One region of the Flavobacterium lipolyticum genome, then DNA from elsewhere that is predicted to be linked to it. Evidence: riboswitches for the same ligand, from Rfam matches in the RefSeq annotation. Region 1 holds a riboswitch; each other region holds the start of a gene.
What was found. A riboswitch is a leader RNA that binds a small molecule or an ion and turns the genes downstream of it on or off. The one in region 1 is predicted to bind cobalamin.

Region 2: linked by a shared signal. The riboswitch ahead of LNQ34_RS20000 (cell surface protein) and the one ahead of LNQ34_RS01755 (TonB-dependent receptor) in region 1 are both predicted to bind cobalamin.
Region 3: linked by a shared signal. The riboswitch ahead of LNQ34_RS03630 (TonB-dependent receptor plug domain-containing protein) and the one ahead of LNQ34_RS01755 (TonB-dependent receptor) in region 1 are both predicted to bind cobalamin.

Annotation. Positions count from the first base shown of each region.
Region 1 is NZ_JAJJMN010000001.1:407,556-413,225, forward strand. Features, by position in the region: gene LNQ34_RS01750 (YncE family protein) at 311-1,456, opposite strand; gene LNQ34_RS01755 (TonB-dependent receptor) at 1,453-3,501, opposite strand; cobalamin riboswitch at 3,617-3,817, opposite strand; gene LNQ34_RS01760 (beta-ketoacyl-ACP synthase III) at 4,260-5,243, shown strand; gene LNQ34_RS01765 (amidohydrolase) at 5,465-5,670, opposite strand, start outside.
Region 2 is NZ_JAJJMN010000002.1:797,404-803,073, forward strand. Features, by position in the region: gene LNQ34_RS19985 (DUF4465 domain-containing protein) at 1-182, opposite strand, end outside; gene LNQ34_RS19990 (hypothetical protein) at 248-1,486, opposite strand; gene LNQ34_RS19995 (hypothetical protein) at 1,499-2,740, opposite strand; gene LNQ34_RS20000 (cell surface protein) at 2,784-4,073, opposite strand; cobalamin riboswitch at 4,538-4,740, opposite strand; gene LNQ34_RS20005 (hypothetical protein) at 5,040-5,456, shown strand; gene LNQ34_RS20010 (hypothetical protein) at 5,453-5,670, shown strand, end outside.
Region 3 is NZ_JAJJMN010000001.1:821,528-827,197, reverse strand. Features, by position in the region: gene LNQ34_RS03635 (YncE family protein) at 1-203, opposite strand, end outside; gene LNQ34_RS03630 (TonB-dependent receptor plug domain-containing protein) at 208-2,061, opposite strand; cobalamin riboswitch at 2,089-2,291, opposite strand; gene cobC (alpha-ribazole phosphatase) at 2,359-2,892, opposite strand; gene LNQ34_RS03620 (adenosylcobinamide-GDP ribazoletransferase) at 2,877-3,662, opposite strand; gene cobT (nicotinate-nucleotide--dimethylbenzimidazole phosphoribosyltransferase) at 3,720-5,399, opposite strand; gene cobU (bifunctional adenosylcobinamide kinase/adenosylcobinamide-phosphate guanylyltransferase) at 5,519-5,670, opposite strand, start outside.

The DNA.
Region 1 (5,670 bases):
CTTCACTCTTCACTCTTCACTCTTCACCCTTCACCCTTCACTCTTCACTCTTCACTCTTCACTCTTCACTCTTCACTCTTCACTCTTCACTCTTCACCCTTCACATTTCACTCTTCATCCTTCACCCTTCACTCTTCACTTTTCACTTTTCACTCTTCACTTTTCACTCTTCACTCTTCACTCTTCACTCTTCACTCTTCACTCTTCACTCTTCACTCTTCACTCTTCACCCTTCACCCTTCACCCTTCACTCTTCAATCTTCACTCTTCACTCTTCACTCTTCACCCTTCACTCTTCACCCTTTACATTTCACTTTTTAGTTATAAAAGCAATATGTGCCGGAATATTACCGGCTGTAGTTTTCCATTTTAATTTTCCTTCGGGAGTAAAACAGTAGATGTAGCCTGTTACTACATAATTTTGGGCATCGGTAATGTATATTTCTTTCGTTTCGGGATTTACCTGTAAACCGTAAGGAATCATGATATGCTTATCAGTGCCGTCTGTAATGATTTTATCGTTAATCACTTTTTTGGTCTTTGTATCTAATATTCCGTACGTAACCTTATTACTGTTGGTCAGATAGCTCCATGAAACACTGTAATAGTAGAGCAAATCATCGACCAGACAGGTTGCCGAAACGGGAATATCAAGCTTCATTTTCTTTTCATCCGTCTTCGTATCAATCACAAAAAGATTAGACGGTGTGTTGTAATAATCGCCTCTGGAACTCACATAAATATCACCTCTGCTGTCTACCTGCATGCTATGAAGATTAATCCCCACATCAATTTTTTTTATTTCGGTAAAGGTTTCAAGATCGATAACGGATACGGTACGGTCATAATTAGGTACTTTGTAACCTCCTGAATTAGCCACATACAATTTTCCGTTATGCACCACCATTTGTTCCGGCTGATAACCAACGGTCACTTTGCGTTTGATTTCTAAGGATGTCGTATCAATCTCAGCTACAAATCCAATTTCGGCATTCGGATCAATAGCAACAGGGCCTGAATACGAACTTACGTAAGCTTTATTTTTGTAGAAAGCGACATATCGGCAATTCGGAATGTCTATTTTTTTGATTCGTTTTGCGGACCATTTGTCGATTACCTCAACTTTATTGGAGCAGTTGATTACCGCATACACTTTACTCCCGTAAATTTTTATATCATTACCCACATCGCCCAGTTCTTTTACTACTGTTGGATTGCGTTCGGAGTAAATATCGGTGGTATAATTCCCTGTTCTGTAATTGAACACGTCAATACTAGCGCGGTTCATTCCCATATTACCTTCGTTCAAAAGGTAAAATCCTTCTATGTTGCCATCGCTTCTTGGTGCGGCAACACTTTTATCTGAAGAGGGAAAAATAGTTTCTTCTTCTCTACAGGAAACCAAAAGAAGAGCAACAAATAAACTAAGCAGGAATCGGGTACTTCTCTTTTTCATAGTGCCATACTGATTATAAATTTTAAAGTACGGCCCGGCATCGGATAATTATAAATTACCTCGTACTGCTGATTAAGGGCATTGTTCAATTCGATCGTTCCTTTTATTTTATACTGATGAAAGGAGAACATTTTTTGAACCGCCAAATCATGGGTGTACCAAGGCTGCACTTCATTAATTTTAATATTGTTTACATTTCCATTGTATCGTTTTCCAACGTATATAAAGCTGTAGTTAAAATTCCATGACTTATAATCTGCATTTAGAATTCCTGATCCGCTGTGCCAGGGAGTATAAGGAATCTGATCTCCGTAAGAGGATAATTCCAAACCGGCAAACTTGGTGTAATCTCTGCTCTCTGAATACGTATAGGTTAAATGAGTAGTCAGATTTACTTTGCCGAAATGCATTTTCATATCCACAGCCGACTCTATTCCTTTTCCCTTCACCTGCCCGATATTGGTCATCATCCAACGGAATAAATTTCCAGTTGGAGCGGCAATTATTTTATCTTTTGTATTGGTATAATATCCATCGACCTGAAGAGAAAACTGATCCAGGAAACCTTTCTCCATTGGTATGTTGTAGGTAAATCCAATGTCATATTGATTCATGTATTCGGGCCTTAAGGTACTGGAACCGACCATCGTATAATACAAATCATTAAAAGTGGGCATTCGGAACATACGTTTCGCAAAAGCTCTTACATTAAAATCGTACGCTTTAAAAGGAGTGTAACCCAAAAATAGGGCGGGAGTGAATTCTGTTTTATCGGGAGCTTTGGCATTATAACGCACTTCTTCCTGCACGTGCGTTCCCACAACACTGCCCAGAACTTTAAAACCATCCCGTCTGTAGGAACTTGCCAGCGCAAACAAAGCGGTGTAGCGCTCCGGATAAGAGAACAGGGTCTTTATGCCTTTTCTGGTTGCATTAAGGCGGTTGTACTGAAAATCAGTTGACAACGAAACGTCCCAGGTGGGTAAAATCTTGTACAGATTGACTGCTGAAAAATAATATTCCTGCTGGTAATAACTATCATCAGATTGAGCGCCTTCGGTAACCACTTCACCCAGTACACTGGTGGTGTCTCTGGCTACATAATGAGTATAATCATAAGCATATTTTGCCTTAGCCTGAAATTTATATCTTTCGCTAAGGTCTTTTATAAAGGTCCCCTGCGCAAAAAAATTCTTGTCGTACTGTCTAAAACCATCCGAAAATTTATTTTCTACAATAGCTCCAGGTGCTCCTCTTTCGGAACCGTAATAATACACTTTGGCATCCCAGGTACCATTTTTTATTTTCCCGTACAGACCAGACTCGAAACGAAATGCTTCTATATCACTATTGTGTCTCGTGGCTGAGGTATCGTAGGCCACAGTACCGTCGAGATTGTTTCTTTTGTATCTGAATTTGTATTCTCCGTTAGATTTTATGTATTCAGAACTGGCACTCCAGCTTACTTTATCACTTAATTTATGCTCCAATCTGAAAGAAAGATCATTGTAATTGATGGACATGGTTTTATACCGAAGTAAGAAATTGGTCTTTTTGTTATTCTCAAAAACAGGCCGTTTGGTGCGCAAATAAATAGTAGAAGCTGCTGCAAAGTCTTTAGCCGACTGAAATATTTCGCTCTTCTGACCATTATACATGGTGAGAGATTCCATATCATCGAGAGAGTATTTTCCTAAATCCGTAACTCCATTTTGTGCATTTCCCAACTGAATTCCGTCATAAAAAACACCCACGTGATTCGTTCCCATGTTGCGTACATCCACCGTTTTAAGTCCGCCCAGACCACCATAGTCCTTGATTTGTACTCCGGCAAAATAACGAAGTGCATCGGCAACATTGTGGCTGGCTAAGTTTTCAAGCAGTACTCCTGAGAGGCTTTGTACGGGAATCACTTCCTGATAAGGTTTTGCTTTTAACAGTACTTCTTTCAAAACCCTCAGACTGTCCTTAGTAGTCTGTGAGCGAAGTACGACGGGAGCTAACAATACGAAAAGAAATAAAAGTAATTTTCTGGTTTTACACATCACTGATTTAATTAAATAAACTTCGGGATGTGATCGTCAAAAAAGCAATAAGGCAGGATCCCATTACAAAATAACGGGTCCGTTTATTGTTGTTCAACTTTATTCCACGAAAGTCTTAAACTATGTGATTCCGGCAGGTCTCCTGACTTGTTCCATCTTTAAACAGCCTTCTCATCCCGCAAAGCGGGACAATGGCATGAGTAACGTTAAAGACTTTTACAGAACTTACAGTAGCGGGTCTGTTCAGGATTTACACCTGATTCCCTTTTAACTGTTTTCTCTAAAGAAAAAACAGACCTTAATCTGGCCGTAAAGATAGAATTATCTTTATAAAAACAAGAGTTAATTAGTTCATATTACACTTTTGACAATGAATGAGACCAAATCTTATTCATTTATTAAAAGAATGCTATCTTAAATATTCTTTACTTTTTTAAACTGAACTGTAACAAAAAAGCATTATTGCGACTAATAATAAGTTCAGTTGGATTGCTTTTTTATAAACATTGAAGAACTGAAACAAAATCATTCAAAACAGGATTTGATTTTATTAATAATGAAGTGAAACAGAAATATTAAAAGTAAATTAACAAATCCCGAGATTTTTGCGTCTTTATATTTGTTAAATTGCGCCCCTGTAAATGAAGATGCCCCTCGTACTACATATTCTTCGAAAAACTCTTGTAAAATGGACTGGAGAAAGGTTTTGGGCCGAAAGTCAAAATTAAAAGAACACTAAAAGAGAAACAAAAAATTCAATGAATACAACAAAGGCTTCCATTATTGCTATTGGAGGATATGTACCGGAAACGGTTTTAAGCAATACTGATTTAGAAAAAAGAATAGATACAACAGATGAGTGGATTACCTCTCGAACAGGCATAAAAGAAAGAAGAATATTGGATGACCCGGCACTGGCAACCTCAGATATGGCTTCTTTCGCCATTAAAGATTTAATAAAAAATTATGATATAAATCCTCTGGATATTGATTGCCTTATACTCGCCACATCAACACCCGATCATATTCTTACTCCCGCTGCCAGTTTGGTATGCGAAAAAGCAGGACTGAAAAGCGCCTGGGGATTTGACCTTAACGCTGCCTGCAGTGGTTTTTTATATGCACTTTCGGTAGGCGCAAGCTTTATTGAAAGCGGCAGATACAAAAATGTTGTCGTAGTTGGTGCCGATAAAATGAGTTCGATCGTGAACTATGAAGACCGAAACAGCTGCATTTTATTTGGTGATGGTGCAGGTGCTGTACTTTTACAACCTACTACAGACGGACGCGGTATTCATCAAAATATTTTCAGAACAGACGGAACAGGTGCTGAATTCCTTTCTGTACGTGCCGGAGGTTCCCTTTTGTCCACAACAGAAGAAACCATTCAAAACAAACAGCACTTTGTACATCAGGAAGGAAGAACCGTTTTTAAACACGCTGTGAGAAACATGAGCGGTACTTCGAAAGAACTAATGGAAAAAGCTTCATTGACTCCGGATATGGTAGACTGGGTAATCCCTCATCAGGCTAACTTAAGAATCATTCAGGCAGTAAGTGAAGAAATTGGTATTGGTATTGAGAAGTTTAAAATAAACATTCAAAGATACGGTAACACTACAGCGGCAACCATCCCGTTATGTCTTTGGGATTTCAAAAACGATTTCAAAAAAGGAGATAATCTTGTTATTACGGCTTTTGGAGCAGGATTTTCCTGGGGCAGTATGTACATCAAATGGTAAATAGTATATAAAAAAATTACGCTAAATTCTTATGCTGAGGTAACTCATCATAAATTCAATATCGATTTCAAACAAAAAAAAACAATCAGTACGTGTACTGATTGTTTTTTTTATGCTTTCAATTCAGATTAAACATAAAATCCAAACCATTATTCTTTTGCAGGCAACTGTATCTCTTCTGGTCAGCCTATTGACAGTAAGAAATACGCTTTCAATTTTTTTTACAATCCGGTCATCTGTCCTGCTATCATTTTACCTTTAAAAAACACACCTTCTCTTTTTGGCAAACGGGCAACTGCTTCGGCTGAACAGCTTGCTTTTACCAAAATAAAATGCGCGTCATCTCCTGTTGCAGGCCATACGCGTACACCTGCATCGTTAAGCGGCAGCACCTCGTTTGTGGTGGCAATGTGCAAAGCACGACTCA
Region 2 (5,670 bases), on a different contig from region 1:
CTTGTCAGGTTAAGCGTAGAAGTCGTTCCTATCGAAGGATCGGTCACTGCGCTTTTAGAAGTTAAGCCTGAGCTTTTAACCGCTGCACTGCCGCTTTCGCTATTTAATAGATTTTCATCATTGCTACAGGACGAAAGTCCCAGAATCAAACCTACTGTCAAAAAATAAAGTACTTTTTTCATGATTTATAAAAATTTTGGATTAATATTCTTGGTTGATTAATAAATAGTTTTATTCCGCTTTTCGATTATTTTCCTGCGGCAAAATTCAAATCTTCTACCTGTTTAAAGGAGTTCGTAACCAGGTCTAATGCGCCAATCTCTGTGAACGTAGACACGTATACCTTTACGAAATCGACCCCGGGAAGATGTACTTTATTACCATTACCATCTACAGCCCAACTAATGTCTATTGAAGGATCTTTGATTCCGCCATAACCCCATTCAAAAGTTCCAACATTGAATGCTGTACCTTCTCCATCGCTAATATCTTTTGTCGCCAAATTGACTTTTGTTCCTTTTAATGTGTAAGAATCACCAAGCCATTGTGGGTAATAATTATAACGTCTCCATTTTTTTGTTCTGGTGATAAAACCTGAAGCCGTTTTATTACTTGCCCATTTAAGATATTCCTTGTCGAACTGCCAATCGTACTTTCCTGCTACGGCAGTTTTACTTGGGTCCGGCTTGTAATACGTCACCTCATAGTTCTTCACTGTAGTCGATTTATAATACTCACTTCCGGCTATTTCGTACCACTCATTATCCTCTGCAATCCCATTTTTATTGGCATCGTAAGCCACCATAATACTCACAGGAGAAAACTTTGAAGCATTTGAAACTGTATTCATCTGAACTGTAAAATCGCGTTTGCCATAAGCATTGATCACCGTGTGATCGAATTTTGTTACGATATAACCACCGAAAGTTCCCAGATCAACAAGAGATCCGTCAGCCAAAATAGCCTGTGCATTCTCTATCGCTTCCGCTTTCGTTGCAAACTCAAAACCGTCATTGTTATAATGCGGAGCAGGTACATAATCGATAATGGAAAGCGCTTTCGAAGTATACGTTTTACCGGTTTCGGCAACTGTAACTTTAGTAGAAGCCTGTTTTACCAACTTATTCAGCGTTACGGTAAAATCTACAGCATAACTTAGTGCTTTTGGCGCTATAAACTTCAAGGTCTTACTGTCGCCGATAACAGAATCTTTAGCCACTCCGTCTTTTCCGGTTACTTTTAAAGTCCATTTGTATTGGGCAACAGCACCATTTGCATTTTCAATCGTTACTTCCGGATCAATCGCTACAACGTTGTATCGCTCCGTTGTAAAATCTGCTTGCAATTTTATAGTAAGAGTTGGATCTTTAATCGGCTCCGGTTTAGGTTCTTCAATTACAGGCTCCGGCTTTGCATCATCATTGCTACAATTGTAAAAAGAACAAACAATGGCGAGGTACAAACTATATTTTATAAACTTTTTCATATTTTTCTCTTCTTACTTTTTTAGATTGTATTTTTTAATTATTTGAAGATCTGCAGCTCCTGAGAATCGCGTAGCCATAGACGACTGCTGGTGGCAAAGTCCCATTGGTTCGCTGACACAGTTCACTACTTTGATAAAATGAATTCCTGGAAGATTTGCTTTATTTCCATTCTTGTCTACCGCCCAGTCGATATCAATATCAGGGCTTTTGGCATTTACGTATCCCCATTCCGGAGCCTCAAAATTCCATAAGGTAGTTTGCCCCGGACGTACTGCTGCGAAATTTACGTTTAGCTTCGTTCCTTCGTAAACAGCTGTATTTTGAGTATCCCAGGCTGGATAATACTCTTTCTTAGTTTTAGACCTTGGTAAAAAGTAGGTTTGAGATTGGTTGTTCTCGCAATAAAGATGCTCACGATCTAAAAAAGGATCATTTGGACCGCTTACTACTACTTTCTTACCGGCCGCAGGTTTATAGTAGGTAATTTTAAAATTCTTAACCGTGTTTTCTTTAGCATGCTGACTTCCTATGATTTCATACCATTCGTCTTCATCGGGTTTTCCATTGCCATTTTTATCATAAGCAACATAAATTAAACCCGGAGCCGGAGGATTGGCTTTATCCGTTAAATCTGCTCCGTAAACTCTGAAGTCTTTTTTTCCTGAAAGATTAACTACCATGTGATCAAATCCAACCACAATTGAACCTCCAAAACCTCCTAAATCGATTGGATAACCAACGCTGGTTTCGCTAATTCTTCCCAATGCTACCCTCATAACATCTGCTTTCACAAATCCGTCTTTGTATAAATCATTGGCAAACATTCCGGGTGCCGGATTAAAATCCTGAATACTTGTTATGTAAGGATTGTAATTTTGAGTCTCATTTATCACATTCACTATGGTGGCACTTGTCCCTTTTTTATCTCCTTCAGTAACATTTAAGGTTAGTTCATAGGCACCGGGATATAAAGCCACAAATCGTAAATCTTTTGTAGTTCCTACAATCGAATCTTTAGTCTGATTGACCGGATTTTTTTTAAGTACCCATTGATAATTTGGATTACTGGTTTCAGCTGAAGCTGTAATATTCAAAACTTTAAAGGTGTTTACTTCAAATTTATCCTGAAGCTTTACTGCTATTGGTATGGCGAGTCCTTCTCCAGAGTTGGCATCATTTTTATCGTCATCGCTGCATCCGGTAAATACCGCTGCAAAAGCCAATAATAATAAATGGGCAAAGTTTTTTTTCATAATTCCTGATATAATAATTTAGTTTAATACACTTTTGAATGGGTTATCGCGTAGGAATGCTTTCTCCTGAAAGATGCAAATCTGTCGCCCCCATTATTTCTGTCGAAGTTTCTCCGAGCCATCCCGCCTGCTGATTAAGGCCATTGTACACTTTCACAAAATCGATTCCGGGAAGCATTACTTTGTTTCCTTTTTCGTCCACAGCCCAGTTAATATCTATGGCCGAATCATCATCATTGTTTGGAGCATTATCTGCATATCCGTATAAAAAAGCATACTGCACAAAATAACTTCCCGTTCCGCTTTCATCAACTGCGTTATCGGATAGTCTTGTTCCTTTATAAGTGATAGAAGATTGGTCTTTAAGCCATTTTGGCCAGTAATCTAAAGAATGATTGTAAGCATTATTCTGAACCAGATAACCACTTTTCCCCTGATTGTCTTTCCATAAAATATACTCCATATCAACAAAACCTACTGTACCTGTAGTTCCGCCCGACACCGGAATTTTATTGGGATCAGGTCGGTAATACGTTATTTCATAATTCTGAATCGTTTTTGGCATCTTATGCCCACCGCCTTCTATCTCGTACCACTGATCGTCCGGAAGTCCGTTTTTATTTGTATCGTAAGCAACCATAATTACTCCTGCTTCACTGCTTCCGCCGCGCATGGTACTGTTCGGATTTGGATTAGCCTCTGCCCAGAATGCATTACCCAGAATTCTGAAATCACGTTTACCCTTAACATTAACAATGGTATGATCGAATCCAAAAACAACATAACCGCCAAAAGCCCCCAATGAAACCAGATCACCGGTTTTCTTAGCCAGATAAGTATTGGCTCTTGATAAAATTCTTTCAGGAGTATCTCCGTCATTAGCAATAGGCAGATCGTTTACAAACTGCCCGGGTGCCGGTTTAAATTCAAATACTTTTGAGATATAGGTTTTATACTCCTTCGTTTCTTTTGTAACGGTAACAACTACTTTTTGAGTTTGTACACTTCCTTTGTCATTTACAGTAACGGCCAATTCATAGACTCCTGCTTCTGCTGCCGCAAATAAAAGTTCCTTTGCTGTAGTAGTACTTAGTGCATAACTTTCTGAAGATGCTTTTGTGATGGTCCAATTGTAAGTAGCTTCTGCTGTTGCGCTGATCGTTGGATTTAAAGTCGTAATTGTAAATCTCTGCATACTAAAAGCTAAATCTGAACTAACAGGCGTCGGATTGCTATTTTCATTTGATGCATTATCATCAGAACAATTGGTTAAGGAGAGTACTGCAATAAGCAACAATAAGGATTGGCAGTTTTTGAAAATAGGATGGTACATGTGGTATTGTTTAGGTTGGTAGTAGTAAAAGCAGGAGAAAATGAAGGAATAACCAAAGAAGTTTTAATTAAAAGCCTTCAACAGAGCGCAATGTTATCCTTATAAGCGTACACAATCCGGCACCGCCAAACGTCCCTGGAATTGAGATGATTTTCTATTAGAACAGGATTAAAATAAGGGAAGAAACCGACACATAATGCATTCAAAAAATCCCGACTCCATACCGATTTCCGTTTCAGAGATGATGGTCTCAAAGAGAAAAAGCAACTATACAACACTCCCGACTGAAGCAGCATAGAAGCAAAAACGATAACAATCAATAAGAATTCTCTTTTTGTATGATACATCACTAATTGAATTAAGAAAACTCCGGGATGTATAAATCAAAAAAGCAATAAGAGAGAATCCCGTCATAAAAAATGACAGGTTCGTTTATTGTTGTTCAACTTTATTCCACGAAAGTCTTAAACTATGTGATTGTGGCAGGTCTCCTGACTTGTTCCATCTTTAAAACAGCCTTCTCATCCCGCAAAGCGAGGCAATGGCATGAGTAACGTTTAAAGACTTATACAGAACTTACAGTAGCGGGTCTGCTCAGGATTTACACCTGATTCCCTTTTAACCATTTTTTCTTAAGAAAAAACAGACCAAAATCTGGCGCAAAGATATAACTATCTTTTACAATAGCGTAATTCTGAATAAAAAATTCCAAATTCCAATATATCTGTCCTAAACACTCTTAGAATTTTGATTTTATTAGTTGATCCCAGAGTGTAACTTTAAAAAATATTTTTTCTTTTTTTTATTCAGATTTTACCCCTTAAATCACGTAGTTATACGCTAAAATTATCAGTACCCAAGTACTAATTTTATAATGGTTTTTGAAACTATAACAACCCTTATAGATTACAATCAAAAATTAAATTACTCCACCAAAAAACAAATAATAACTTAAATCTTATCATTATGAAAAAAGAGTTTCAATCAAACGGGTGTTCTGAAATAAAGCTTGAATCGACTATCCAGAATAATTTTGGCTTTGAACAACTTTATACAGAAGTTTACCTAGGTTTAAACAATGGCAAAAAAACTAGCAAAGCTATCTTTAGTACACCAGAAGACCTGACTGATGGTTCCATCCCTTTAACCCCAGCTTTTCAACATCACGAGGGAACACTTTATCTTAGACATTATTTAACCTATGAGGCAATGCCGGGAGGGCTCGATCAAGCTAAAACAGCTGCAAAGAAACTTCAGTTTCATTATACTATAACGAACAACTGTGATGCTAAAACTAGCAATTTTAAAGGATTTGGACTTGGACCAACTTTTATAGAGAGTGGAAGTCTCGTTTTTTTTGTGACTTTAATTGATATTGTATGAGAACACTAAATATACTTACCTTCCTAATTAGCTTTTCTTCTTTTTCACAATCTATCCAAAAGGTTGATTTAAAAAAAGTAGAAATACTCAACTCAACCGCTTTGGCTTTACTAGACAATTCTGCAGCTATTATATCATCAAATCCGGATGTTAAAGAATTCAATATTAATACAGAAAGTCTGGAGAGTATCTCCTTCGACGGTAATTTATTCTC
Region 3 (5,670 bases), 410 kb from region 1:
TTTACAGTTTTGTAAACATCTTTCGTGAAAGTATTTAAATCGTCAGATGTGAAAGAAACGGAACCACCGTCAGTAAAGTTTCCTTCATTTAAGATGAAAACGCCATTATCATAAACTCCTTTAGGTCCATCAGAGTCGTCATTAGAGCAAGAAACAAAAAGCGATGCGCTTAATGCTAGTAAGAATAATCTAGTTAGTTTCATTATTTTAAAATTTAAAGTTTAAGTACAGGTTATAATTTCTTCCGGGCATTGGTCGGTATTCCAGACTTTGATAGAAGGTATTCCAAACATTCAAAACCTGAAAACCTACTTTGAAAGAAGATAAAAATTTAAAATCGTAGTCTACACCAATATTAGAAACGGTGTAAGCCGATACGATTTTTTCGGGGTCATTGTCAGCTTGTGTGTACACAAAGCCATTATAAAGAAATTGATAATGGGCTGATAGGTTATTTCTTGAGTAAGCGATGGCAGCGGTTACTTTATGAAAAGGAACAAAAAACAATTGCTTTTTGGTTTCTACATTTTCTGAAATTGAATAGGCATACGTCGCATTTGCAGTCAGGTTGTTTTTGCCAAAACTCTTTTTCCAACTCAATAGTGTTTCGGCGCCGTAACTATTAACTTTGTCTGTGTTTTGCGGTGACCAGATACCATTAGCTCCCGGGACCCACTGCAATAAATCTTTTATTTTGATATAATAAAAAGTCTGAGTCAAAGAGAAGTTCTGAATGGTGAAAACGTTTCCAATTTCGGCCTGATAAGAACTCTCCGGTTTTAAATTAGGATTTCCGCCTTGTTCCCAGTACAAATCATTGAAAGTTGGAATTCGGAAATTACGGGATACATTCAATTTTAAATTGTACAGTTTCCCAAACTGATAAGAAGAACCTGCCGAGAATAGTACCGGAGATTTATAATTGTCTGTAAATTCTTTACGAACCCCAAATTCGTTTTTCCAGTTTGGAGAAACCTCTTGTTTTATAAGTAAAGCCGCAGAACTTATTTCTCTAACATTATCACCAAAACCACTTCCGTATCCTTTAGTTCGGTTGTAGTCCAGAATACCATTTACTTGCAGCGATTCTAATAACTGATATCCTAAATCGGTTTTTGTAGTCAGGCTTTCTGTTTTTCCGTAGGTATAAATATTGCTGGAATTGTCGGCATAATATTTATAATTCTCAAAAATATAGGCTGTTTTGAAATTGGTTTTGAATCTGCCAAAATCACCATCATACTCTAATAAGTTCCGATTAAAGCCATTGACATATTTGCTTTTAGTTTCAGATTCCGAAACCAATGAAGTATTTCTGTCCGTGTTTGAAGTTTGGGTATATAGCTTTAAACTGTTTTTGGCATCGATTTTATATCCTGCATTAGCACTTAGGGTAATAACATCATACTGACCGTTTTGATTCCAACGCTGTTCGCCTTTCCAGTTGTATTGGTTCAGATATTTATAATCGTTTGTAGAACTGTTTTTGGAAAAACCAATTTGAGTACTCCATTTTTTATTGGAGATATTTGTTTTATAATTAATCCCGATAGTATTGAAACTTCCGTAATCCAATCTTAAACTGTTTTCAAATTTATTGTAAAAAGCGAGATCCGTATTCAAGTGTACGGTTCCTCCAACGGCTCCGCTGCCGTAAATAACACTTCCTCCTCCTGCTTTTACACTAATAGAATTATAATCGGATCCGGAAATGGTATTAAAATCAGTACTTCCGTTCATTTGGGAATTAATGTTGATTCCGTTCCAGATTACAGCCGTTTGCGATGATGTTGTACCTCTAAAAGCAACTGTAGAAAGCATTCCGCGGCCGTACTCTTTAAAATAAATGGTCGAATTAAAGTTTAACAAATCCGTTAATAAGGCTTCATTCTTGCCAATAACAGAGTCATTTAGTTTTAAAACCGATTGTGAATTGGAGTATTTTTTAAGATTAGCGTCAGAAACGACTACTGTTTTAAGTTTCGTAATAGAATCGCTCTGCGCCACGGTAATCTGGCACAACAATAAGAAACAAAGAGCAAAAAGTTTTTTTAAAGTCATAATTTCTACACTCTTTTTCCCGAGAGCTCGATATTGATTACAAAGGCAGGTCTCCTGGCTTGCGTCTTGTTGTTTACCTTCCCATTCGTCAGAGCGAGCAGTGGTTTTGTAGTTAACAACAAGCATTCTTTTCAGAACAAAGCTTACAGTTGCGGGTACAGCTCAAGATTTATGACTTGATTCCCTTTTAATGTGTATGAATGAACACAACCTTAATTTTCTGCAAAGATAAAGTTAAAATTATTGAATTTTCAAATTTGTTTTCGTTTTAGAGAGGGATTCTGAACAAATGATCATTTAAATCACTATTTTAATAACCTGTCCGAATGCGACTTTATTGGTAAAAGCGTCTTTTAAAGGCAATCCGGACTGATGACATAAAATACTTCTGATCACACCTGCATGTGAGACAATGACTACAGGAGCAGTTTGATTGAAAACGTAATCCTGTAAAAACGCACCCACTCTTTCGTGAAGTGTTGTAAAAGATTCGCCGTTTGGGACTTGCGTGGTGACAAAATCTTCCATCCAGGGATTAAGTTCTTCCGCAGGAATTGCATCCCAGTTTTTCAATTCCCAATCGCCAAAATTCATTTCCATCAGACGATCGTCCATAACAAAGGAAAGAGGTTTTACAGTATTTTGGATGTATTGGGACAGTAGGGTACAACGTTTCAATGGACTTGAAAAGAGTAGGGCCTCAGGAGGTAATTGCGAGACAATATCCTTAAAGATTTCCTCGAATGGAATAGCCAAATCTACATCAGTCTGACCGTAGCAGATTCCTTTTGCGCAGGTTGTTTCGGTATGACGAACTAGATAAATTTCCATATCAAAAGAATGCTCAAATAGTAAATAACTTCACAAACCTGTTGCGTTGCTCCCAGACAGTCGCCCGTATAACCATCAATCCATTTTTGGAAATAGCGGGCTAAAAAATAACGCATGATGAATACCGGAATAATTGCCAAAAGAAATTCAGATTGAAAAAATGAAAATGCCAATAATGGAATTAGTCCGAAGAAGAACGAACCTGTAATTTCTTTCCAACTGTGTTTCTTAGCGATAGGTTTGCTTTTACTCGTCGCATCATCGCGGGAGTATTCGTGCGTAAAAATAATAGATATTGCTGCAAGACGACTTAAGGAGTGAGACGAAATAAACAAAAGGAAAATTAGAAAAATGTTAGTGGTAAAAAGTGAAATGGATTCTGAAAGCAGTTTGAATTTTAATAGAAATAGTAAAACCAAACCGATAGCTCCGTAGGCTCCAATCGCACTGTCTTTCATGATAAGCAGAATTTTTTCTTTGGTCCAGCCGCCTCCAAAACCATCACAAACATCAGCAAAACCATCTTCATGAAAAGCTCCCGTGGTTAAAATTGAGGCGATAATAGCCAAAAGTACTGCGGTTTCAATAGATAGAAAAAGCGAGAAAAGATAAAAAGCCAGAAAGGAAATACTCCCAACAATCCAGCCAATGAAAGGAAAATAGCGTGTTGCCTTATTTAAATAGTCAGGATCATGATTGATGTTTTTAGGGCACGGGATTCTGGAGTAAAACATTAAGCAAGTAAAGAAAATATGCAGTTCTTTTTTCATTTAAGATAATTGATTAGGGCAAAATTAAAGGATAAAACTATAAACTGAGACTGAAAACTATTTCCTACTCACTCCCGCACTTTCGAAACTGGCCATTTCATTCAGAAAAACTTCAGCTGATTTCAGAATTGGAAAGGCAATCGCACAGCCTGTACCTTCACCCAAACGTAAATCCAGATTCAGAATAGGTTTTGCATTTAAATAATCTAATAATTTCTGATGCGCTTTCTCGGCAGAACAATGACAGAAGACCGCATTTTTATGAATAGCAGGATTTATTTTTGAAGCAATTAAGAAAGCAGTGCTGCAAATAAAACCATCCACCAGAAGGAGCATGTTGTTCTCAAAAGCAGTTAACATTCCGCTGGCAATTTGTATAATTTCAAAACCTCCAAAGTAGGCCAGCTGCTGTTTTAACTCGGCCGGACCGGTATAATTTTCAATAGCTTTTCGCAGTAAGTTTTGTTTTTGCAGTAATTTTTCATCTTCAACACCTGTTCCTTTTCCTACGCATTCTTCGATAGAGAATCCGGTTAGAAGGCTCATCAATACCGAGGCAGTAGAGGTGTTTCCAATTCCCATTTCACCAAAACCAATACAATTGGAACCTTTTCTCGCAAGGTCTTCCACAATTGATTTTCCTTTTTCAAAGCACAACTGTAACTCTGCTTCACTCATTGCGGGAAGGTGCAGAAAGGATTGTGTTCCTTTGGCTATTTTGGCATTAATCAGATTGGCATTGGTTGGAAAGTCATAATTAACACCGGCATCAACGATGGATAACTGAATGTCATTTTGCTTGCAGAAGACATTAATGGCAGCGCCGCCTTCCAGAAAATTAGTCACCATTTGTCTTGTGACATCCTGGGGGTAAGCACTAACACCATGATTGGCAATACCATGATCGGCAGCAAAAACGACGATAGCAGGATTTATGATTTTGGGGTTTAAGGTTTCGAAAACAGTTCCCATTTGAAAAGCCAAAGTCTCGAGAGTCCCCAAAGCGCCAATGGGTTTGGTCTTCGAATCTATTTTGTCTTGTAGCTGAGTGCTGAAGTTGAAATCTTTTGAGTTTGCTGTTTTTGGGTTTAAATTTAAATTCGGAATTAGATTTTCAACGGTAGTTTTGATTTCCTTACAATCGGGAGCCTCTGATTTTTGTTTCCAGTGTAATTGCTGCAACATGGGTTGATTATCGTAATTCGTTGCAGGTTTTCCGATGCAGAAATACCCTAAGGGCTCAATGTTTTCAGGTAAATCGAGAATCTTTTTAAACTGATAATAGTTCAGAATAGACACCCAGCCCATTCCGTAACCCTGCTCAGTGAGAGAGAGCCAGATGTTCTGAGCAGCACAAACCGAACTGAATTTTACCGCTTCATTGCTGCCAACCGTTCCAATCGTAAATTGGTTCAGTACAGATCGGTCATAAGCGATAATGAGTCCGATTGGAGCTTCCTCAATGGCCTCCAGTTTTAAGGATTTATAGTGTTCCTTTTGTTCGTGATTGTCGGTAAGTTCCTCCGCTTTTTTGTTATAATCTAAAAAAAGATTTTTGATGGTACTTTTAACCGCAGCAGATTTAATAAGATAATATCGGGTGGCATCTGTTAATCCAACTGACGGAGCCCAATGTCCGGCTTGAAGTGCTTTCTGAATGACTTCATCAGGAACTTCATCCTTTGTAAAATGGCGGGTATCACGACGTGATTTTAGTATATCGTCTAAATGGCTCATTTTTAAATTCCAATTTTTAAATTCCAAATTCCAAAACTTTGGGTTGGGGGAATAGTAACCGTAAAGATAAAGTATCGTATTGGAATTTGGGATTTAAAATCTGGATTTTCTTTTCATCATTATCCTTTTATTTTAACAGGGATGCCCGAAACCATTAGAACCACTTCATCCGCGTTTGAAGCCAAAAACTGATTCATCCAGCCCTGAAGTTCGGTGAATTTTCGGCCGATATGAGTTTCGGCATGAACCCCCATTCCGATTTCATTTGTGA